Regions from separate parts of the Paenibacillus jiangxiensis genome, predicted to be linked through region 2. Evidence: riboswitches for the same ligand, from Rfam matches in the RefSeq annotation. Region 2 holds a riboswitch; each other region holds the start of a gene.

Region 1 (5,851 bases), on a different contig from region 2:
CGGTCGCTGTGCTGGTCCAGATCCTTGGGGATTTTCCCGCCTTGTGCGGTGACCCATTTCTTCACAGCGTCGACCGCGCCCTTGCGGACCTGGCGTCCGTCCTGGAGATCCATGCCGCTCATGCGGGTCTCCGCCCGGAATTCAAGAAACTCGGCTCCATCCCCCAAGGAAGCGTCATACGTAAAGCCTAGCTTTTTCATCAATTCCAGCACCGAGCGTCCTTCCGGCGTCTCATCCTTGAGCGAGCTGATGGCGGCCCACTCCGCCGTTTCACTTTCCTCATGTCCCCCGACAGGGACAAACTCGCTGGCCATCCGGTTCCCGAACGTGATTGTGCCTGTCTTGTCGAGAATGATTGTATTGATATCCCCGGCTGCTTCCACAGCTTTCCCGGACATCGCCAGCACATTGAACTGGGTAACACGGTCCATACCGGCAATTCCGATGGCGGACAGCAAGCCGCCAATAGTCGTGGGAATCAAGCACACCAGGAGCGCAATCAGCATCGGGATTTCCAATGAGACATTCAAATAAGCGCCGAAAAACGGCAGTGTCACAACAACGATCAGGAAAATCAGCGTCAGGCTCGTCAGCACAGTGCTCAGCGCAATCTCGTTCGGTGTTTTCTGGCGCTTCGCACCTTCCACGAGAGCAATCATACGGTCAAGAAACGACTCGCCGGGATCGCTGGTAATGCGCACTTTGATCTGATCGCTGACTACACGCGTGCCACCGGTGACCGAGCTGAAATCACCGCCTGCTTCTTTAATAACAGGAGCCGACTCGCCGGTAATCGCCGATTCGTCTACGGAAGCAAGACCTTCAATCACCTCGCCGTCTCCGGGGATCATTTCCCCTTGGGCGACGATAACGACATCCCCTTTGCGCAGCTCCGAAGACGACACGACCTTGACCGAAGCAGGACCTGTCATTTTATTGGCCTTAATATCCTGCTTCGTCTTCTTCAGCGTGTCCGCCTGCGCTTTGCCCCGCCCTTCCGCGAGCGCTTCAGCAAAGTTGGCAAACAGCACCGTAAACAGCAAAATTAAAGCAACCGTCAGATTATATCCCCACGATGCCGTTCCGCCGAACAAATCAGGTACGAAAATTAGCAGAACCGTAATGATAAAACCTATTTCAACAACGAACATGATCGGATTGCGGATCATGACGCGCGGATCCAGCTTTAGGAATGATTCCTTGATGGCCTTCTGAATAAGTTCAGGGCTCATCATCGATTTTTTCTGTTTCATGACCAGGTTCCTCCGTTACTTTCTAGGGTTAAGGCTTTAGCGTAAGAAATTCTGCAACCGGACCGAGCACAAGCGCCGGGAAGAAGGTCAAAGCCCCCACAATCAGCACCGAGCCCAGGAACACCCCTGCGAACAAGGCGTTATCGGTTCGAAACGTGCCCAACGTTTCCGGTACGGGCTTTTTAACAGCCAACGAGCCTACAACTGCCAGCATCGTAACCATTGAGAAATAGCGTCCCAGATACATAATGATTCCTGTCGCAATATTCCAGAAAGGCGTATTGTCGCCAAGTCCTTCGAAGCCGGAGCCATTATTCGCGGCTGAGGACGTAAATTCATACAAGGCCTGTGTCAGCCCGTGAAATCCGGGATTCGAGATCGTATCCGGATTCGTGCTCAGAGCAAGCGCCGTCGGGGCAAGGATCAGCAGCGGCTGGATCAGCAGCGTGACCGCGATCAGCTTCATCTCCCGTCCTTCAATCTTCTTGCCAAGGAACTCCGGCGTCCGCCCAACCATGAGACCGGACAAAAATACACCGATCATCGCATACATCAGAACGTTGATGAAGCCTACTCCTACACCGCCGAACACCGTGTTCAGCATCATATTTGCGAGCGTGATCAATCCGGCAATCGGCGTCAAGGTGTCATGCATCGTATTGACGGCTCCCGTCTCCGATGCTGTCGTAACCACGGAATACAGGGAGGATTGCACCGTCCCGAAGCGGACCTCCTTGCCTTCCATGCTGCCTTGTTCATGCTGGATTCCCATGGCATTCAGTGCAGGATTGCCGGCATTCTCCGAGCTCAGTGAAACCCCCAGCATAACAATAAAGAGCATCGCCATCGACACGAACAGAACACGCCCCTGCTTGGCGTTGCCGACCATTTTGCCATACGTAAAAGGAAGTGCAGTCACAAGCAGCATCATAATCACCATCTGCAGTACATTGCTGATAGCGTCAGGGTTCTCGAACGGATGCGCCGAGTTGACTCCGACAAATCCTCCACCGTTATTCCCCAATTCCTTAATAGATAAGAATGACCCGATTGGACCACGCGCAATCTCCTGCACCTGCCCGCCAATCGTATGCGCTACAGCCGTGGCATCCAGCGTCTGCGGCACGCCAAGCGTGATAAAAATCAACGCAGCAACAAAGGCAATGGGCAAATAGATACGAATGATCGCGCGGACCAGGTCCACAAAGAAGTTGCCGAGCGGCTTGCCCGCAAGTCCTCTGATCACGGCGATGCCAACCGCAAGCCCCGTAGCCGGGCTCGTAAACATCATAAATACGATGGCTGCCATCTGCGAGAAATAGGAAAGCCCGCTTTCCCCGCTGTAATGCTGCAGATTCGTATTGGTCATAAAGCTTATCGCCGTATTAAAGGCAAGCGTCGGCTCCATATTCTCAATACCGCTCGGGTTCAGCGGCAGAAACTTTTGCACCCGGAAAATCAAATATACCAAAAGAATCATAACCAGATTGCTGAGCACAACGGACAGCGCATATTGCTTCCAGGACTGATTGTCCCGACGGATGCCGCCAAGCGCATAGATTGGCTTCTCGATCCACCCGAACCATTTATCCAATCTGGACGATTCATAGTTAAATACCCGGGCCAAATAAAGACCCATTGGACGCGCCAGCAACAGCACCAGCAGCAGCGTCCCCCCGATAGACAAAACAGCGAACATAACGTTTGAACTCCTTCCTCTACAGACCCATTAGAATTTTTCCGGATTCAGCAGCACGTAAGTCAGGTACACGCCAACCAGAAGAACCACGATACCGAGCAGCCACATCATGAGCGGTCACTTCCTTCCTCCGCCACCTTGCCGGCCCAGGCCAGTAATCCAACCATCATCAAAGTTAACAGAATCAAAGAAACTACCATTACGATATCCAGCATGTATTCTCAACCTCCCACTATCATTGACCGACAGCAATGCCCTGACGGCCGTGTACTGCAAATTCGCGAATCCTGTTTTCGAGTTTTCATAGAGTGCCTCCTGTGGCAGAAATTCATTCTTTCGGGTAGAAGTTATCCTCAGCACAGAGCAATGATAATACGGTTCGGTATAAAAATGGGGTTAAGATCTCGGCAGGAGGCGTAAAAAAAGTGTAAAAATGAAAAAGGCCTGCTTTACATCCTCAATCATCAGGACTATTATGATTTTCAGTTCGAATGGAAAGATACGCGCAGTGTTGTAATCGCTGAATTTCCGTAAACGGGAAGCGGGGGAACCGGAACGGCTTAACCAGCCTTGGGGTGAATCATGAATTGAAATTCATGTAGGGCTACTCTCCGCCCGAATCCGACAGCTAACCTCGTAAGCGTCCGAGACCTGAATGAAAGGAAATGAAACATGGAGGATTACACGATACACTATCAGCTTCAACCCTTGATGAGCATGAAAGGAAACTTCATGACCGAGGCACGTATTACAGGGATTCAGCTTTTCGAGTTTGACATTGATACCTGTTACCAGAGAGGAAGGGGAAGGTTAAGAGGCTGCCGCTATGGATTGCTGCAGATCAACTGTGGTACCTACACTGGCTGGGGAGAATGCGTGATGTCGGTAAATGACAGAAGCTTTAATATTGTCAAATGGGCATCTTTTCTGCACAGCTTGAAGGGAATGACCATTCAAGAAGCACTTATCACCACTGGACTGCACCGGATTTTATGGGGAGAAAACAAGGCGGATATGACCCAAACCGCTTTGCTTGATCTCTGCGCCCGTATGGAAAACAAGTTTATCGCCGCAGAAATCCTGATACGCACAAGTACACGGCATCTAATGGAGAATTCGAATATACGAGTCAACAGGAATCGCATACATCATATTCATCCTGGCGACAAAAACACCTTGATTGAAACCATGGCTTACGCTAAACTCCTGTGGCTTCAGGGCTATCCGCTGGAAATCCACAAGGATCACCTGATCGGTCCCGCCTGTTCTGCTTTAAAGCTGCTGTCCAGTGCCCTGAAGGTGAAGTGGATGGAGAATGAGGTGGATCATGAGCCTGCGTCTTTGCGAAATATCGTCACACACACGGTTGGCACAGGGTTTGACCCGGACTCTGAAGAGTTGTTTCAAAAATCAAGCGCTTATTATAGTGCCTTAATTTAAGAGTCTAATAGCAACCCTCTATATTTCCAGAATCAATCCATAGCAAAAAAGGCTCTGCTATTCTTGCGCCAGCAGAGCCCTTTACATCTCAATATCATCACTTTATGTCTGGTATGTCTGATATCTCCTTACCGTCTCAATGACGGGATTGACTGCAGTCCGACATATTTATTGCGGCAAACGCACCTCGAAGACCGTGCGGATTACATCGCTCTGAACGGAAATGGTTCCAGCATGCCGCTCGACAATATTTTTCGCAATGAACAAGCCCAGGCCAGTGCCTCCCTCTTGATGTGTCCTGGCTTTGTCCCCGGTATAGAACATATCAAAAAGATGGGGCAAATCTTCCGGGGGAATCGAATCGCCATAATTCACCACCTGGACAACCGCTTCTCCTGCGTCAAACTTACAGATCATATCTATAAACTGACCGTCTCGCCCGTAACGGGCGGCATTTGCCAGCAGATTTTCAAACACACGGGCCAGCAGCTCTCCGTCCCCTAAAAGCTGCACATGCGGAACGAGCGTCAATCTGGCCGTCAGATGATTTTTTTCAAAGACAGGATATAACTCTTCGTTTAATTGAGTGAGCAGCTCGCTAAGGTCAATTGGTTTCTTATCAAGGGTGAGCAAGCCGTAGTTCATTCGCGTAATTTCAAATAATTCATCAATCAGACGCTCCAGGCGCTGCGATTTCGTGAAGGCAATGGTCGTATAATGCTTCACCTGCTCCGCCGTCAGCTGATCGTTTTGCAGAATAAAATCCAGGTAACCCAGGACAGACGTCAACGGCGTACGCAAATCATGGGCCAAATTCAGGACCAGCTGATCCTTGCTGCTTTCGGCAAAATCCCCTCGTTCCACCGCCTGCTGCAGCTTTTCACTGGCCAGATTGATGTCCGCCGCGATCATCCCCAGCTCGTCATTTGATGAAATAAACACACGGCTTTTAAAATCACCATTGGCAAGCCGATGAATCCCTGTTGAGATTTCGCGAAAGTATTTGGCATAAGGCTTGGTCAACAAAAAGAAAAACAAGATCGCAAGCGGTATAAAAAAGATTAAAAAGAAATTCAGATCTCCGAAGTCGCGGATCATTTGGCGATAATGAGCCAGCGGATCCTCGTATCGAACCGTTCTATAATAATAGATCTGCAGAGCTTTATAGATCGCATAAGTGATCAAACCCGCCAAAAGCATGCTTAGCCCTAATAAATAGAGCATTCTAAACCTGAAGCTTCGGGTGATTTTAGCCATTGAACGTGTAACCCACTCCCCATACGGTTTTGATCCATTTATCTTTATTGGCATCTTCACCGAGCTTTTTGCGCAGGGTGCGGATGTGCACCATGACGGTGTTCCCGCCTTCGTAATAGTCTTCTCCCCACACTTGCCGGAAAATATTTTCCGCGCTAAAAACTTTCTTGGAATGACTGGCCAGCAAATACAGAATATCAAA
Region 2 (5,851 bases):
GGATTGGTCACAATATTGTGCATCACTCCGCCGAGCTCCTCATGTGTCACATTGCCGAGCGCAACCTGAAAGCGTGTATCGTACACGTGCCAGATGATAAACACGAAAGCGATGATTCCCGTAATGCGCTGCAGGAGATATCTCCAGTTCCGCTCGTATCCGTAATTGTTCACGTTTGGTTTGGCCTGAAACGCGATATACAAACCATAAATGCCATGAAACAGCAGCGGCAGATAAATGAGGAAGATCTCCAGCACCAATACGAGCGGCAGGCCGTTCAGGAATGCCACGCTCCTGTTAAAGCCTTCCTTGCCGCCTTCCACAGCCGTAAAGTTGGTGATCAAATGCTCAACGAAAAACAGAGCAAGCGGAATGACACCAAGCAGGGAGTGAATCTTGCGGGAATAATACCCTTTCATACGTTGTGTACCCCTTTCCAATAACAGCGTTTTCATAAGACATATACATTATAACAGCCCCCCGCGGGAGGATGCGACAAAGTGTTCCATAAATTTACACATCCAAATTTGAACAACTTGTGTCGCTTACATGTTACTCCTTTTTATCTTATAATGGAATTGCAATATATTTATTAAAACTTATACCTTTTATGCATATATGGCCAGAGGGCCTCTGAATCCCGCCAATCTGGTCGTACCGCCGAAAATTCGGCAGAAAGGAGCAATATTTTTATGTTTGAAGAAATGAACGCCTACGCCATCGTAGTTGAACAGTCCAGCCTGAATAAAGCCTCGAAGCTGTTAAATTTGTCACAACCGGCCCTGTCCCGCAAAATCGTCAAACTCGAAGAGGAATTGGGCGTCAAGCTATTCAACCGTCGCGGCAAGCGCCTTGAGCTGACTTCTCCCGGCCGGTTCGTGTATACCTTTGCCCTGGAGCAGCGGCAGCGGCAAATCCGCTTCCTGCAAAAGCTGTCGCAATATAAAAACGAAGGCGGCAGCGAACTGACGCTTGGAGCGAGCCTCACGACGATTCAGACGACCCTGCCCACGCTGGTCGAAGCTTTCATGAACAAGCATCCGCACACCGAGCTCAAACTGCTGACAGGCAAGACACATGAAATCGTCGGTTTTGTGCGCGACAAGAAGGCCGATGCCGGTATTGTCGGCTCCGCCATTGAGGAACCGGGCATGAGCTGTGTCCCCCTCTTTGACGACCATCTGGAGCTGGTCGTTCCGAGCGGCCATCCGCTGACTTCCCAAAACGGTTTGATCGGCATGTCCACTCTGCAGAGCTTGCCGATGATCACCTTCTCCAAAGGCACCTGGTACAGGCGGCTGACCGACGAATTGTTCCAGCTGAGCGGAATCATGCCCGATATCCGCATGGAAATCGACTCCTTTGAGGCGATTGTCCGGCTGCTGCCGACCTGCAAGGCAGCATCGCTGCTGCCGAAGTCTTATCTGCGGCCCGAGCTGCTGCGGGATAACGGCTTAGTGGCGCTCTATATTCCCGAGCTGAAGGAGACCCGGCGCACGACCTGCCTCATCTATTCCGAAACGGCCGAGCACGGTCCGGCGGCAAGACAATGGATCGGTGAAACCCGCGCTTCCTTTGCCGGCTACCGGATGGTGTGAAGTAAAAGCTTTACGCTCCGAGGCGCTCCGAAAACGAAGCATTCCTCCAATCGCTGTTGACCCTCCGGGCCAAAGGCGAACGCTTCGCTTTTCCGGAATTGCTTCGTCTTCTCCGCTGATTCGTGCATATCCCCTTTTTCAAAAAGAATAAATAAAAGGTCAAGGACAAAGACCATCCTTGACTTTTTTGCCAGTGAAAAGAGAGGGAATGACTTCTAACAAAATAAAGCATTCTCTGTATAATAGACAGGATGATTACCGATTAACCACTTCTTCTTCAAAACGTCCGATATTATCGTTTGTGCCGATGATGACCATGATGTCATCGCAGTGCACCTTATCCATTGCCGTAGGCGCAATCAGCACCCCGTTGCTGGTGTGAATAGCCACGATGCTGCAGCCGAATCGGGTCCGCGTATTGAGCTCGGACAGCGTTTTTCCATCCAGGCATGCCGGCACGTTCAGTTCCGCGATCGTGTAGTCCTTGGAAAGCTGCAGATAATCAAGCAGATTGGGGGTGACCAGCTGGTGGGCGACCCGTATGCCCATATCCCGCTCCGGGTATACAATGCGGTCTACCCCCAGCTTTTCCAGCGCCCTTCCGTGCAGCTTGGAGATCGCTTTGGCCACCACCGTCTTGATGCCCAGTTCCTTCAATAAAATGGTGGCGAGAATGCTCATCTGGATATCATCTCCGATGGCCACGATGCCGCAATCCATATTGCGGACCCCGATGGAGCGGAGCAGCTGCTCATCGGTTGCATCACCGGCCACCGCATGGGTCAGATGCTCGCTCATTTCCTCCACGACATCTTCATCCCTGTCGATGCCGAGCACCTCGCATCCCATTTCCATAAGCTGCAATCCCAGGCTGGAGCCAAAACGTCCCAAACCGATAATCACGAACTGCTGAGTCTTCATTGCTGATCTGTAACTCCCTTATCCTATAATCATTTTGCCTTCCGGGTGACGGTAAAGCTCTTTGTCCTGTTTTTTCCCCAAAGCGTACGCGAGCGTGATCGGCCCAAGCCTGCCCGCAAACATCGTGAAGCTGATCATTATTTTGCCGATCACCGTCAAATCAGGCGTCAGCCCCATCGAAAGTCCAACCGTGCCAAAAGCGGAGGTTGTTTCAAACAAAATCATCAAGAAATGATGATCCTCAGTAGTTGTCAATATCATCGTGACGGCAATGACGAGAAAAAGGGCGAGCAGCGTGATCGTAAGTGCCTTCAGAATACGCTCCTGCGCCAGCCGATAACGATAGATCACGACATCTTCCCTGCCGCGCACCATAGACACCACAGCTCCCGCCAGGATCGTAAAAGTCGTCGTTTTAATACCGCCGCCTGTTGAGCCCGGAGAAGCACCGATAAACATCAATATAATAATGAAAAACTGCGTGGCCTGACGGAGTCCGGCGATATCCAGCGTATTGGCGCCAGCCGTGCGCGGCGTAACGGACTGAAAAAGCGAAGCCAGAATTTTGCCTGACCATGGCAGGCTGCCGAGCGTCCTTGGATTTGTGAATTCGAAGACGAAAATGACCAAGGCCCCGGTAACAATAAGCACTGCTGTCATCGTAAGCACAACTTTGGTATGCAGGGACAACTTTCTTTTCTTGCGGTACCCCACCAGATCCGACATGACCACAAAACCGATACCGCCTGTAACGATCAAAAACATGGCTGTAAAATTGACAACCGGATCATTCACATACAACGTCAAGCTGCGGAATTCGCCGAACAGGTCAAAACCCGCATTGTTGAACATCGAAATGGAATGCCATACGCCAAAGTAAATAGCTCTGCCCACAGGCATATCAAAGGACCAGCGGACCGCGAACACCACGGCGCACACCGCTTCTATGATGAGCGAGTACAGCAGCACCTTGCGGATCAGGGCGACGATGCCCTCCATGGAGGTCTGATTCATCGCTTCCTGGAGAATGAGCCGTTCTTTCAGTGAAATTCTGCGTTTGAACACGAGAGCTACCAAGGTGGCCATCGTCATGAAGCCAAGACCACCGATCTGGATTAACAGCACGATGACGACCTGACCGAATACAGTAAAATGTGTGCCTGTATCCACTACGACCAGACCGGTCACGCAAGTGGCCGACGTCGCGGTGAACAAGGCGTCAATAAACGGCAGCGGCACCCCCGACGTATTGGATATGGGCAGCATAAGCAGCCCTGCTCCGAGCAAAATAATAAGGGCAAAACCACTCACAAGAATGCGCGGAGGAGAAAGAGCAAGCCACTTTAGTTTTGGAATTATCATTCTACACCCCTAGAAAAAGTCAATAAAAAAGACACCGGAAAACCGAGTGCCCTGACCAGGTTCCTGCTGCAGCCTACGAGGTTAGCTGACGGATTCGGACCGCAGAATTGTCCTATTCGGACCCGGCCATGACCAGGCACGAAATTCACCCCAATTTAATGGTTCCCCCGTTTTCATAATGAAATTCGGCATTTATGCAATTGCAAACAAATTATAAACCTTCTCCCTGGACATCACAAAAGAAGCTTTTCATGAAAAAGACTCAAATAACGCCAATTCAGTGCAAAAGATGCTGTCCTGCTGCAAGGAATCCTACATTATTGTATTCTTTCATCTTTTTCATCGTATTTGCACACGCTTATGAAGCGGTTGGCGGTCAACAGAACACTATGTTATCTTAAAATGGTCCAGATGAAGGAGGTATTAAATGAATCCCATAGGAAAACCGGTTAAATTAACCGCTGATTTCAAAAAGCTGAGCATCCTGGGCATCATCGGCCTCGCCGTGTTTCTGCTGCTGCAGGTGCTGCTGCCGGTGCTCGCATCCTTAAACCAGAATCAGCCGGGGGATGTAATCAGCAAACAGCAGGCAGTAGAGAGCGCTGAAGCTTTTGCAAAGTCCGTTTTAGGCTACGAAGGCTCAGCGGAAGAAATTCCGGCCCCGGCCTATGAAGCACAATCCGAGCTGTACGGTTATCTTTCCAGGGAGCAGCTGCTTCCCGAATACAACCGGGTGTGGAGCGGCAAATATCCTTATGAATTTTACCGGGTCAGTCTTCCCGACCCGGCTCAGGATCGAACCGTGATGGTTGATGTGGGGCTGCAGACGGGAAAACCTGCCGGTTTTATTATCCAAATGAGCGACGGATTTTATAACAGCACCGAAGCCCTCCCTGAGGGGGAAACCCGAAGCGGGCTGCTGCGGACGTACGAAGCGGGCCTGTCGCTTGCAGATAAAGAGGCATTGGCAGCGCCCGTGCTGAAGCAGATGGGATATAACACGGAAAATCTGACAGTGGAGAGCCGCGAAGACGAACCAGGGCTCACCTATTCGGATAAAGGAAGCATGATCGGGGATGCCGCGCTTCAGATCAGGTTGACGTTTGAAAACGGGGAAGTCCGTTCCCTGGGGTCCTCCTTTGCCGTGCCTCCTTCCCAAACGGAATATGTGGATCAGCAGACAAAGCTTGCGAACCTTCTGTATTATATTGGCTATATGCTGTTTTCCTTTGTACTCGGCGTGCTTGCCGTGGTGTATAGCAGCTTGACCCGGCGTCATACCTCGTTTACCCGCGGCATTGTTCTGAGCTTCGTTTATTTTGCCATTTCGGTGCTGACCCTGTTCAACATGATGCCTTATTTGCAGGCCCAATCCGCCAACAGAGACGCTTTGATCTTCGGCATCGGACTGCAAATCATCTTTAACCTGATGATGGGGGTTATTATTTATTTCTCCTTTGTAGGAGGCAATGGGCTTTGGAAAAAGGCTGGCCTTAATCCGTGGCCGCGCGCCAAGGAGCCCGGATACGGCGTGTATGTGCTGCGCAGTATGGGCGCCGGATATCTGTGGGCTTTCATCCTGCTGGGGGTTCAGTCCGTCATCTTTGTCATTCTCAACCTGCTGATCGGCAGCTGGTCCACCATAGATGAAACGCAGTCGCCGTATAATATGGTCTATGCCTGGCTGTTGCCGATCATGGCATGGATGGCCGGAATCGGGGAAGAAGCGCTTTACAGGCTGTTCGGCATCCCGATGCTGAGAAAGATCGTGCGCAGCACGCTGGCCGCAAGCGCCATCAGCTCCCTGATCTGGGCGTTCGGGCATACCTTGTATCCGATTTACCCTGTTATTACCCGTCCGATCGAGCTGCTGTTCCTTGGCCTGATTTTCAGCTTTATTTTCCTGAGATACGGCTTTATTACCGCAATGTTCAGTCATGTCGTGTTCGACAGCATTCTCATGGGAATCA
Region 3 (5,851 bases), on a different contig from region 2:
TCACCTACGGCTTTCGCATCACCTGTAAGCATAACCGTCTTTTTGATGCCCAAGCCTTTCAAGGCGCGAATCGCCCGTGCCGAATCCTCCTTAATCTCGTCCGCAATGACGATATACCCCGCATAGCTTCCATCAACGGCTACGTGCACAACCGTTCCCGGTTCTTCAGGCGTCTCGAAGGGAATCTGCTCCCGGTTCATCAGCTTTGTATTGCCGGCCAAGATCTCTTTTCCTTCAAACCGCACCTGGATGCCGTGGCCCGCAATTTCGCTATACTCCTGAACATCCGCCGCCTGCAGCTCCTGTCCGTAGGCTTCTCGAATGGATTCGGCAATGGGATGATTGGAATGGAGCTCGGCATAAGCAGCATGGCGAAGCAGCTCCTCACGGCTTCCCCCATTGGCCGGATAAACCCCGGTAACGGTGAATGCCCCTTTCGTAAGAGTGCCCGTTTTATCGAAAACGACATATTTCACATCATTCAGTGCTTCAAGATAGTTGCTGCCCTTTACGAGCACCCCCTGCCTGGAGGCCGCCCCGATCCCGCCGAAAAATCCAAGCGGGATGGATACCACCAACGCGCAAGGGCAGGAAATAACCAGAAACACCAGAGCACGGTAGACCCATTCGGAAAATGTGGCGCCGCTGATCAGCAATGGCGGCACGATCGCCAGCAGTGCGGCGACGATGACGACAACGGGGGTATAATAGCGTGCGAACTTCGTAATAAACTGCTCCGTCGGCGCCTTCTTGCTGCTTGCATTTTGCACCAGCTCTAAAATTTTGGATACGGTGGATTCTCCATAACTTTTCGTAACTTCAACAGTCAATACTCCGTTTTTATTAATAAAGCCGCTTAACACCTCATCTCCCGGCTCGACTTCACGCGGTACGGATTCGCCTGTAAGAGCCGATGTGTCCATGGCGGTCCTGCCCTCCAATACCTTGCCGTCGAGCGGCACCCGTTCGCCCGGCTTCACCACAATCACATCGCCAACGCGAACCTCTTCCGGGGTCACCCGCTTCGTCTCATTTCCCATCTGCAGGTTGGCATAATCAGGCCGGATATCCATCAGGCTGCTGATGGATTTGCGCGACCGGTTCACGGCTATGCTCTGGAATAGCTCGCCTACCTGATAGAACAGCATGACGGCCACGCCTTCGGGATACTGCTGAATGACAAAGGCGCCGATGGTGGCGATGGACATCAGAAAATGCTCGTCGAACACCTGGCCTCTGACGATATTCTTGACGGCTCTCAGTACAATGTCACCGCCAACAATAAGATAAGCGATGGCAAACAGCGCAAATTCCGCTATCCCGGTGATTGGGGCCAATAACCCGGCTCCTGTCAAAACCGCGCCTGCAATCAAACGAATAATCATGCGTTTCGTATTGCCCGTACCGTGATCATGGCTGTGCCCATGACTGTGATCGTGGTCATTAGCATGATCATGAGCGTGTCCATGATCGTGGTTATGCCCATGCTGCACAGCTGCCTTTGCGGCAGCCCCGTTTCCCTTTTCCACCACCTGAATATGGGGCTCCAGCTGATTTACTTTTTTCTTGGCCGCTGTGACGACAGCCTGATCATGCTCTTTATCCACTTCCATTGTAAGTGTCTTGCTCACGAAGTTAACAGAACAGTCCATGACTCCGTCAAGCTTCTTTACACCGTTCTCAATCTTCATGGCGCAATTCGCACAATCCAGCCCTTCCAGTATAAGCTCCCGTTTCACCTTCTCAGCCGCTGTACCCATGAGACTTCTCCCCTTCCTGACAGCCAAATACCTATATATGAATAATTGTTCATGTGTTATGAGATTATTATATGTAGTGAAGGAGAAGATTGTCAATGCAGTATACCCAATCCGTGCAAAGTGAATGACCTGACAGCAAAAAAGGACAAGCCCAAAACAATCAGGCTTGTCCTCTTCAATTCCGTCAACGCGCTTCGCTTACCATTTTGGTATAGCTGTACTGGCTGATAGCACGGCGGGCTGTAACATATCTGTTGGCATAATAAGGCTCCGACAGACTGCTGATCGTTACCCCCTTGCTGCTTGAGGAATGGGCAAATTTATTATTCCCCACATAGATACCGGCATGTGAAATACCCCGTCCGCTTGTGTTGAAAAACACCAGGTCTCCCACCCTGAGATCGTCCTTGGCGACTTTTACACCTGTGTTCGCCTGCTGCTGGGAAGTGCGGGGCAGGTCCAAGCCAAACTTGTTGAATATGTACAAAATAAACCCGGAACAATCGAAACCTGCGGTTGTGGTGCCTCCGTATACATATGGAGTGCCTGCAACCTGAGCAACATAGCTGTTAATTTGCGCTTCACTGGCATGTGTAGTGGCAGCCCCGGACGTAAACAGTACGGCGGCTCCAAAAATCGACAAAATCGCTTTTTTCAAAAAAATGTTCTCCCTTCAAAGCCTACGGAGTTAGCTGAGGGTTAGGTAGAAGGTTCCCTTTACTCTCTTACGTACAAGAATAATTCACCCGAAGTGGTTCCCCCGTTTTCAAACACATTGAAATTCGGCAAATATTAAAATTTTGTAACCTTAATCAGGGTAATATACCCGAATACTCTTTGTCAATGGAAGAAAAACCCTTACTGGTGAAGATAATAATGGCTGTATATCAACAAAAAATTGCATTTCGCAAAAGTAACACAAAAGAAACAAAAATGTAAACATCCAATGCATAGTTAGCTGAATTGAGATGCTGCAGGCAGGTACGGTTTACTTCATTGTTCCTGTATTTCTTAGCGTAATCTTGACGGATATCTTGGCGTCCGACTCCGCGGACACAAATTTCTGTCTTATTTTCGGCCAATTCCGGCCAAACCTCATTCTGGCATACCTGCCAAAACCGACAGGGTCAACCTGCATACTTTGCAGCTTTTTCAGAACGTCGTTAATTTGGTCGCGTATGTACTCCTCACAGTTTTGTTCAACCATCTTTAGCTCTTTTTGACTTTCCAGATTCAGCTTTCCTTTATAGTCCTGGATCACGGCTTCTAATTCCAGCTTAGAAGAGATCACCGGATCATTCAGATCTCCTGTCACTTTGGTGCGCACCTGGCTTTTCATCAGATTTAATAATAAAATCCCATGCCTTGAAGGTGAGGCGTTAAACGGAACTGTAATACTTGGAAAACGTTTCTCTTTCCTGAGCATCTCAATGAGTTGAGCTTCGCCGGGGTCCATAAAGCCCACCAAACGGTCCTTTTTGAACAATGCTATTTTCGAAATTTTTATCGATTGCTTTGTAGCTTCAATGTACGGGATCATCGGGTCACTCACTTCATTGGTGAGCACAAAAATAAAATCCCTCAGGGTAGTATACGGACTAAACGCGGTTTCTTCTCTTGGTCTTAATAAATCGTTCAAAAATTCACTATTCTGTTTTGGCACTGACTTTTTTAATATGGATTCAGCAGATCCCTTAACAATAGCCAGAACACCGTTGTTTCCGACCTGGGGATCACGGTACAAGTCCATGAGGATGTCTCTTAACCCGCCCCCGCGCGCCAGTTCTTCGCCAATCAGAATGACCCGGGTCTGGCGCAGGCTCACGGATTTTGAGGACATTGTGGATATTTTATAAAAGGCTTCATGAGTTAAGCTGCCTTTCGTGGTGTATATCTGGTCCTTTTTGAAACCGCCCTTCGTAGGCCGAGGTACGGAAATCGTAACCTTGATCTGGTCCTGTGACGATTTATCAAATCCAAGTACGCCTGCCATTTCAAGATCCTCAAGCGAAGGCGTCTCCAGCCGCTTGTTTTCACAGCCTGCAGGAAATAGCGCAGCAAGCACCAATATCGATAAGACAAGATATCTGAGCAACATGTTATCTACCCCGTTTTTTTAATTTGTGGAGCCCTAGCATCAAGGTGGGCCATAGGATAAGAAGATATCCGGCATAACGCCCTATGCTTTCATAAGCTGCATTCAGGATCACAGGTGAAAACAGGCCGCTAATGATCAGCACCATGGCCATGACAACGCAAATGTAGACATGCCAGGTTCGTTTTCGCTTAAATAACTGGTTTACTCCCTTCACGCTTAACCATAAATAAGCAGCCGTGGTCGACAAAACAAGGAACACCCATAATGCAACCCCCAGGTTTTCGATACGTTCTACAAACGACAGTTCCACAGAGTTGAAAATATCCAGGATCGGATATCTGACATGGCTTAACTGCCATTCCGAAAAAAAGATGATGCTTGCCAATACAAAAGTTAAATACACCAGAACAGTTATCCACATGCCGATGGATACATGAAGAAGAGCCTTTTTTTGGTTTATGATATACGGAAAGAAAAAAGGGATGAGCTCATACCCGAACATGGCCGGAAACCCGTCATTAAATGCCTTCATAATGTCTTGATAAGAATGAAGGCCATACAATGGGAACAGATTGGCCAGTTCCCCGTCTGTCCAGGTCCACCGCAGCAGGTATATCGTCCAGATTGTGAAAAAGAACGCCAGAATGCATGTCCGGGCAATCAGCTTTATTCCTCCAAAAACGATATAGGTTGCCACGGCAATAAGAGCAAGCACAGGAAGAAAACGGCTTGCCCTTGGCAAAGTCACCGTATAAATCAGTGTAAAGTAACCCGTTGTAACACCGGCAAACTGCAAAATCCCGAACAGCGTAATTGCCAGATTCAAAACCTTGCCCAAGAAAATACCCAGTAAATTTTCATTAATCTCATACAGTGTCCAATCCGGATATTTAAGACCCAACCGCACCATGGGAATCAGCATTAGCTGGGACACAATGGCCATGAGCAGCAAGGGGATCCATTCATTATGGCCTGCAGGACTTAACGTATGGGGGAGCACGAGCAGGTTATATGCAACCATTACATTTTGCACCAGAAATATGACGTGTCTTGGTTTCAGGACTCTGGGTTTCATGACATCCGTCGCCATCATGCTCACTCCTCATCCAATGGTCGTCTTAGTTTTCTTGGGGATTTAGAGGCACCGGAACGTGAAAGCATAAACTTTAACGGAGCGAGAAAAATGCTGTCCTCCAGATCTGTTAATTTCCTGGGTATTACCGGAGTCATATAGACCTCTCCTACCGAAGTCAGCCTCAGAAGATGAATCATCACTGCGGCTAAAGCAAGCATTTGGCCGAACAAACCTAATAAGCTTGCAGCCAGGATAAAGAAGTACCTCAAAAATCTCCCCGAGGTACTCAGCAAATAGCTTGCAGGCAGGAAAGAAAGGAGCGCAGAAACGGAAACCAGAACGATCAGAACGTTGCTGGCCAGTCCCGCTTCCACGGCTGCGGTTCCAATCACGATACCACCAACGATACCAATGGTCTGGCCCACCTTGGAAGGCATTCTTGCACCGGCCTCACGCAGAATTTCGATAACCAGTTCGATCGCAAGCGCTTCAATCACCGGCGGAAACGGAACCCTTGCCCGCGATTCCGAGAGCAGCAGCAGCAATTGCGGCGGCAGCATTTCCTGATGATAGGTTAATACGGATACATAAGACGAGGTAAGAAATACGCTGATGAAAAAACCGAAAAATCTAAGGCTTCGCAATAAAGAGGCAACGGTCCAGCGCAAATAATAATCCTCTGGGCTTATAAACAGCTCCAGAAAAGTTACCGGACAGATAGTGGTTTCCGGGCTGCCATTCAGCATGACTGCAATCCGTCCGTCGAGCAGTGCTGCCGTAACATGATCCGGACGCTGGGTTATTCCGAGCTGTGGAAAAGGGGAAAAAGGATAATCTTCAATCATTTTGGAAAGGTGGGACATGGACAAGTAACCATGGTACTCCACGTTATGCAGCCGCTCCAAAACTCTTTTGACG
Region 4 (5,851 bases), on a different contig from region 2:
AGGACGGGCTTCCACTGATGCACCGTATCCAGTATGTTCAGCCCGATGACGGCAATACGGCGGACCAGACGCTGATGAAGGTAAGGCTCCCCAGACCTGTGAAAGGAGGGGAGAGCATCACCCTGTATATGAGCTTTGAAGTGAAGCTTCCCAAAGTCTTTGCGCGGATGGGGTATGCCGGTGATTTCGTCATGGCTGGGCAATGGTTTCCGAAGATCAGCGTCTATGAGCCCGCCGGACGGCGGGGCCGTGCGGAAGAGGGATGGAATCTGCACCAATACCACGGCAATTCCGAGTTTTATGCCGATTTCGGGATTTACAGCGTGCGCATTCAGGTGCCCGATTCCTATATCGTAGCTGCCACTGGCTTTCCTACACGGGCTCCGGTCAGCAAAGGCGGACGCAGAATTTATCAGTATTATGCAGATGATGTGCATGATTTTGCCTGGGCCGCCTCGCCTGATTTTGTCACCTATGAAGAGCCATTCTCCACCGCGCAGGTGCCGGGCGTCAAGATCAAGCTGTATATGGACTCCTCTCATAAAGAGCTGAAAGCCCGTTATATGTATGCAGCCAAAGCCGCACTGTCCAACTTCAGCAAGTGGTACGGGCCCTATCCCTACTCCACCTTGTCCATCGTCGTTCCTCCGCAAAATGCAAACGGCGCCGGCGGAATGGAGTATCCGACGCTAGTTACGGCTTTCGGGGCTGACGATGCCGCGCCGGGATATAGCCTGGAGCGAACCGTGGTGCATGAAATCGCCCATCAATACTTTTACGGCATCGTGGCCAGCAATGAGTTCGAAGAACCGTGGCTCGATGAAGGGTTCGCCTCCTATGCGGAGGATAAATTAATGGAACAGGAATACGGCCTCATCCCGAACACGCCTTTGCAATCTGGACAGGTCTATGCCCCTGAACCGCTGACCCGTGAAGCATGGAAATACAGCTCGCCCAGCCACTATGCGCAAAATGCTTACCTGCGCGGCAAATTGGTGCTGCTTGGCATGGAACGGCAGCTGGGAAGCGCCAAAATGGAAGCTTTGCTTCGTTCCTATGTGCGGAAATACCGCTTCAAGCATCCATCCACCCAGGATTTTCAGCGAGTGGCGGAGAAATTGACGGGCAGGTCATGGTCCCAATATTTCAATCAGTATGTATACGGCAGCCAGATGGCCGATTTCGCGGTGGACAGCATTCAGCTTCGCAAGCTGGAGAATGGGATGTACGAGTCTGTCGTTACCGTTTCCAAAAAGGGTGGCGACGTGCCGGCAGTGCCCGTACAGATTACGTTCGAGGATAAAAGCAGCGTGCAGAAAACATGGGACGGCAAGCAGCAAAAGGTAACCTACCGTATTCAAAGCCGGTCCCCTGCAGTCTCGGTGGTCATTGATCCCCTTCATACGATCCCTCTGGAGAACAACCACCTGAATAACACACTGCTGGCCAAGCTGCCGGAGAAAACCGAAACGCGCTGGCTTCTGGGGATGACCAGGCTGGCTGAAGCTCTGATTGGAAGTCTGTCATGGTGAGGTGTCCGAGGTGATGAATTCTGTCAAAGAGGGTTGGACGCTCGTCCGCTTGCACTTTTTCATCGTAATTCTGCTGTTTATCTACCGTCTTGTCTGGGGAGTATTCAACTATAAATACACCGAGTCGGGGATCGTGCCCCTGCTGCTGCGTTATCCGGGAAGCGGGCAGAGCGAGCTCAATCAGACCTTATTCTGGATGGAGAGCCAAATTGCATTGACGCAAAATTCTTCCGTCCATCTGTATTTCTGGGTTCTGCTTGCGGTCATCATGCTGCGCATGCTGTTGACCCCTTTGGTCCGGGTGGGTGTGTATTACAGCCTGCACATGAAGAAAGAACAGGGGCGGCGCTCCTTTCTCATCGGCATCCGTCTGTTCTGGCGTTCGTCCCTTTTATATTACATGGTTGAAATCTGCCTTCTGCTGCTTCCCGGATACTGGATTATACCGCGTCTGCTGCAGACTCTGTCCGGTTCAATGAACGAGCCGCTCCTGGCTGCCGTCCGTCTTCTCCCCTACATCGCTTTATGGGGCGTTTTGGCCTGGCTCATCCGTCAATGCGTGATGTACATGCAGTTCGGAACGATCAGTGGGAGGGGCGCGTGGTTCTCGCTCGCCTGCTGCATGCGGCGAATCCTGCCCGGTATCGGAATATCCGCACTGCTCGGAGCATCCGTAATCGTCCTGCTCTCTATCTTTACCGCTTCGGCCTGGCTGTGGACAGGGCTGCTTGCACTCATTCTGCATCAGACCTACCATTTTATTTCTTCACTTTTTACAATATGGCATACGTCCGCACAGTATCATTTATGGAATACGGCCTGTGATTCGTTCGCCAAGGAGTAAATTGATGCCAACCCCTGCATTTCAGCGAATAAAAATATATTGATTTATCAAAAGTATAGGTTCATTCAATTACACTTAACATAGTGTTTTCGATCTTTTATGTCTCTGCTTGCTGCAGAGACTATTTTTTTGAAGTTTTTTGCTATGAAACATTTGCCAAACCATGCTGCCTTTGTTACAATAGTCGCAGTGAACTGATAGTAACAACTTTGTAATTATTGTTGTAACCTTTTTAGACAAACCATTCATGATTGTTCATACGCTTCAAGGTGCATATCTAAGTGAAGCCGAATTCCCGGCACCTGGGAAGCGGGGGAACCAGTTTTGGGTGAATTGATCTCGCAACAGAGGGATCATAGGGGAACCTTCTACCGAACCCTTAAGCTAACCTCGCAGGCATTGGAAGGGGTTTGTATTTTTTTGAAGAAGAAGCTAACCATCGCACTCATGAGTGCAGCAATCGCCTTCTCGGCGTTTTCGTTCGGCGCAGGAAGCGTATATGCGGACTCTAAAATGGACCAGATCATCCAGGATGCCAAAGGCACTTCTTATAGAGCAGGCGGCACAACGTTGAGCGGATTTGACTGTTCCGGATTTACAAGTTATGTATTTGAGAAGCTTGGTCTCGATCTTCCACGCCAATCCTCCTCCCAATTCGATATGGGAACCTCCGTTTCACGGGATGAAATGCGACCTGGCGATCTGGTATTCTTTAACACCAACGGAAGAGGAGTTTCACATGTAGGTATCTTTGTAGGGGACGGCAAGTTTGCCCACTCCTCCTCATCGCGTGGTGTTACCGTCAGCTCCTTGAACGAAAGCTACTACGCCAATCGGTATCTTGGTGCCAAACGTGTCATGAGCACATCCACTTACGAATCTGTTGCCCTTGACTAGAAATCATTACATCATTCATATGAACTTCAATAGCAGCTTCGATTCCGATTGGAATTGAAGCTGTTTTTATTGCCAAACAGGTTTAACTGGAGTACCATTTTTAAGTAGTAATGTGTAGGGGGAAAAGAATATGTCCGCCGGATCAACAAGCTATCAGGTCGTTCCGATGAGTGAAGAGCAGGCGGCTGCCATATGCGAGTGGAAATATGAACCGCCTTATGATATTTACGGCTGGCTCCCCTGGGAGCAAATGAAGGCTCTCGATATCGAATTCGCCAACCCGGAGCTGCGAAGCTCCCAATATGTCGCCGTATTGGCTGAGTCAGGCGATCTGTGCGGATTTGCCCAGTATTTCCCCATGGAAGGGGTGACCCGCCTTGGTCTAGGAATGCGTCCCGAGCTATGCGGTCATGGACATGGCGCGGAGTTTGTGAAGGCTATCGCTGAGGAAGCCAGGCGCCGTACGCCGCAAAATGAGATCGACCTCGAAGTCCTCGTCTGGAACAAACGGGCCATCAAAGCCTACCGGTCGGCAGGCTTTCGGATTACCGATACCTACGAGCGCCAGACTCCCGAAGGGATGAAGCCTTTTCATTGCATGGTCTACAAAAATGGTAAAGGTACAGACGATATACCAAACGCCCCGGATTCAGAGTAATTAACTCTAGACCAGGGCGTTTTTCCATTTAAACGCTTATTATGCTTAAGTTAAATTCGGCTGTAGGGTTAATCCTCCGAACGCATTCGCTCGAACGCTTCATTGTACTGCTGCGCTTCTTTTATATCTACTGCTGTGATCCCGCCTTCATCCCATGAGGTAAGACGCAGTGTGACCGTCTTGTAATCAATGGTGATAAACGGATGGTGATTGAATGCTTCCGAAATACCAGCTACCTCATCCACGAATGCGATTCCCCTCATAAAGCTGGAAAAGACATATTTTCGGACAATCCAGCGTCCCTCTTCAAGCTCCCAGCCCTCCAACCTCTCCAGATGAGCCTCTATTTCCTCTAATGTAAAAGGCATTGTAATTCCTACTCCTCTCCGTTATACGGAAGCCGTTCCTGATGTCTTTAGGGTCAGTGCCTATATCGTGTTTCATATTACCATGGCTTCGGTGAGAAATCCACATGGTTATGTTATACGAGCGACACGAAGGTCAGCTCCTCTTCTCCGATCAGAACATCGATCCGGTAGTGGTTCCGGTCATGAATGACGACTCCGCTGCCGACCGGAATAACCGGCTCTTCCCCAAGCGCATAAAAGAGATCCTCGGCCAGCGCCTCCTGAACCTCGACACGTTCCTCGCCGCCCAGACACTCCCATTCCTCTGCTTCCATTTCAAAAAAAAGGTAGCTGTCCGGAATACGCCCTACTGCAGCCGTTAACTCCTTAAGAATATGCTCATATTCCCTTCCATGCTTAACACCCATGCGAACTCTCCGCTCCTTATTCCAGATTGAATTCATGTTCTCAAAATTGTCATTAAACAGAGTTGTCTTCATTATACCGTGAAATCCCCCTTAAAAAAAAAGGGGCTTTTGTCGATAAATATGGTAATCCGTTTCATCAAAATGCGTTGGAGGGCAAGGATGTCCCCTGGCCGACCGGATGTTCTACCAATTTCTCATGGACGAGGTGTACAATGCAAATTTCAACAATTATAGGACTTGCACTCGGGCTCGTATCCCTGGTTGTCGGCATGATCCTCAAAGGGGCGCCTGTCGTCAATTTGGTCAATAACCCTGCTGCTTACATGATTATCTTTGTAGGCACAGCCGCCAGTGTATTCATGGCCTTCCCGATGTCGGATATGAAGAGAGTACCCAAGCTTTTCAAAATAATTTTCACTGAGCAAAAGCTGCCTGACCGCCAGCAATTGATCACTACTTTTATGGAGTGGGCGTCCATCACCCGTCGTGAAGGTCTTCTGGCCCTTGAACCCAAAGTGGAAGAGATCGACGACGCCTTTCTGCGCAGCGGGATGCGGATGATCATTGACGGCAATGATCAGGAATTCGTGCGTGATGTTCTTATGGAAGATATCAATGCCACGGAGGAAAGACACCGGGCCGGTGCGCAGATCTTTTCCCAAGCTGGCATGTATGCTCCGACACTGGGGGTGCTCGGGGCGGTCGTCGGTCTGATTGCGGCTCTTGCCGATCTCAGTGACATGGAGAAGCTCTCCCACGCCATCGCCGCCGCCTTCATCGCAACACTTCTGGGTATCTTTACGGGTTATGTATTATGGCACCCCATGTCGAATAAACTAAAACGATTGTCCAAGAGAGAAGTTGATATCAAGCTGATGATGGTGGAAGGCCTGCTGTCCATTCAATCGGGCGTATCCACCATAGCTATCAGCCAGAAGCTGTCCGTATTCCTCACTCCTACAGAGCGGGCTCAAATGAGCGACAACGAGAAGGGAGAGAGCGACAGTGAGTAAAAAAGGCAGACACGAGCCGCATGAGGAGCATGCGGACGAGAGCTGGCTGCTTCCTTATTCCGATTTGATGACCCTGCTGCTCGCCTTGTTCATCGTTCTGTTCGGTATGAGCTCGCTGGATGCCAAGAAATT

The links. A riboswitch is a leader RNA that binds a small molecule or an ion and turns the genes downstream of it on or off. The one in region 2 is predicted to bind cyclic di-AMP.
Region 1: another riboswitch for cyclic di-AMP. It lies ahead of ACI1P2_RS09030 (hypothetical protein); the one in region 2 lies ahead of ACI1P2_RS20630 (TrkH family potassium uptake protein).
Region 3: another riboswitch for cyclic di-AMP. It lies ahead of ACI1P2_RS15945 (C40 family peptidase); the one in region 2 lies ahead of ACI1P2_RS20630 (TrkH family potassium uptake protein).
Region 4: another riboswitch for cyclic di-AMP. It lies ahead of ACI1P2_RS28640 (C40 family peptidase); the one in region 2 lies ahead of ACI1P2_RS20630 (TrkH family potassium uptake protein).

The regions. Positions count from the first base shown of each region.
Region 1 covers NZ_JBJURI010000007.1:21,213-27,063, forward strand. The annotation lists gene kdpB (potassium-transporting ATPase subunit KdpB) at 1-1,253, opposite strand, end outside; gene kdpA (potassium-transporting ATPase subunit KdpA) at 1,282-2,952, opposite strand; gene kdpF (K(+)-transporting ATPase subunit F) at 2,983-3,063, opposite strand; cyclic di-AMP (ydaO/yuaA leader) riboswitch at 3,461-3,610, shown strand; gene ACI1P2_RS09030 (hypothetical protein) at 3,664-4,392, shown strand; gene ACI1P2_RS09035 (sensor histidine kinase) at 4,561-5,649, opposite strand; gene ACI1P2_RS09040 (response regulator transcription factor) at 5,642-5,851, opposite strand, start outside.
Region 2 covers NZ_JBJURI010000023.1:5,704-11,554, forward strand. The annotation lists gene ACI1P2_RS20615 (succinate dehydrogenase cytochrome b558 subunit) at 1-419, opposite strand, end outside; gene ACI1P2_RS20620 (LysR family transcriptional regulator) at 693-1,598, shown strand; gene ACI1P2_RS20625 (potassium channel family protein) at 1,854-2,519, opposite strand; gene ACI1P2_RS20630 (TrkH family potassium uptake protein) at 2,538-3,881, opposite strand; cyclic di-AMP (ydaO/yuaA leader) riboswitch at 3,937-4,082, opposite strand; gene ACI1P2_RS20635 (CPBP family intramembrane glutamic endopeptidase) at 4,309-5,851, shown strand, end outside.
Region 3 covers NZ_JBJURI010000015.1:116,483-122,333, reverse strand. The annotation lists gene ACI1P2_RS15950 (heavy metal translocating P-type ATPase) at 1-1,760, opposite strand, end outside; gene ACI1P2_RS15945 (C40 family peptidase) at 1,945-2,418, opposite strand; cyclic di-AMP (ydaO/yuaA leader) riboswitch at 2,423-2,558, opposite strand; gene ACI1P2_RS15940 (Ger(x)C family spore germination protein) at 2,749-3,858, opposite strand; gene ACI1P2_RS15935 (GerAB/ArcD/ProY family transporter) at 3,860-4,933, opposite strand; gene ACI1P2_RS15930 (spore germination protein) at 4,954-5,851, opposite strand, start outside.
Region 4 covers NZ_JBJURI010000043.1:24,533-30,383, forward strand. The annotation lists gene ACI1P2_RS28630 (M1 family metallopeptidase) at 1-1,532, shown strand, start outside; gene ACI1P2_RS28635 (hypothetical protein) at 1,546-2,376, shown strand; cyclic di-AMP (ydaO/yuaA leader) riboswitch at 2,652-2,790, shown strand; gene ACI1P2_RS28640 (C40 family peptidase) at 2,797-3,273, shown strand; gene ACI1P2_RS28645 (GNAT family N-acetyltransferase) at 3,404-3,931, shown strand; gene ACI1P2_RS28650 (4a-hydroxytetrahydrobiopterin dehydratase) at 4,000-4,299, opposite strand; gene ACI1P2_RS28655 (hypothetical protein) at 4,413-4,706, opposite strand; gene motA (flagellar motor stator protein MotA) at 4,919-5,719, shown strand; gene motB (flagellar motor protein MotB) at 5,712-5,851, shown strand, end outside.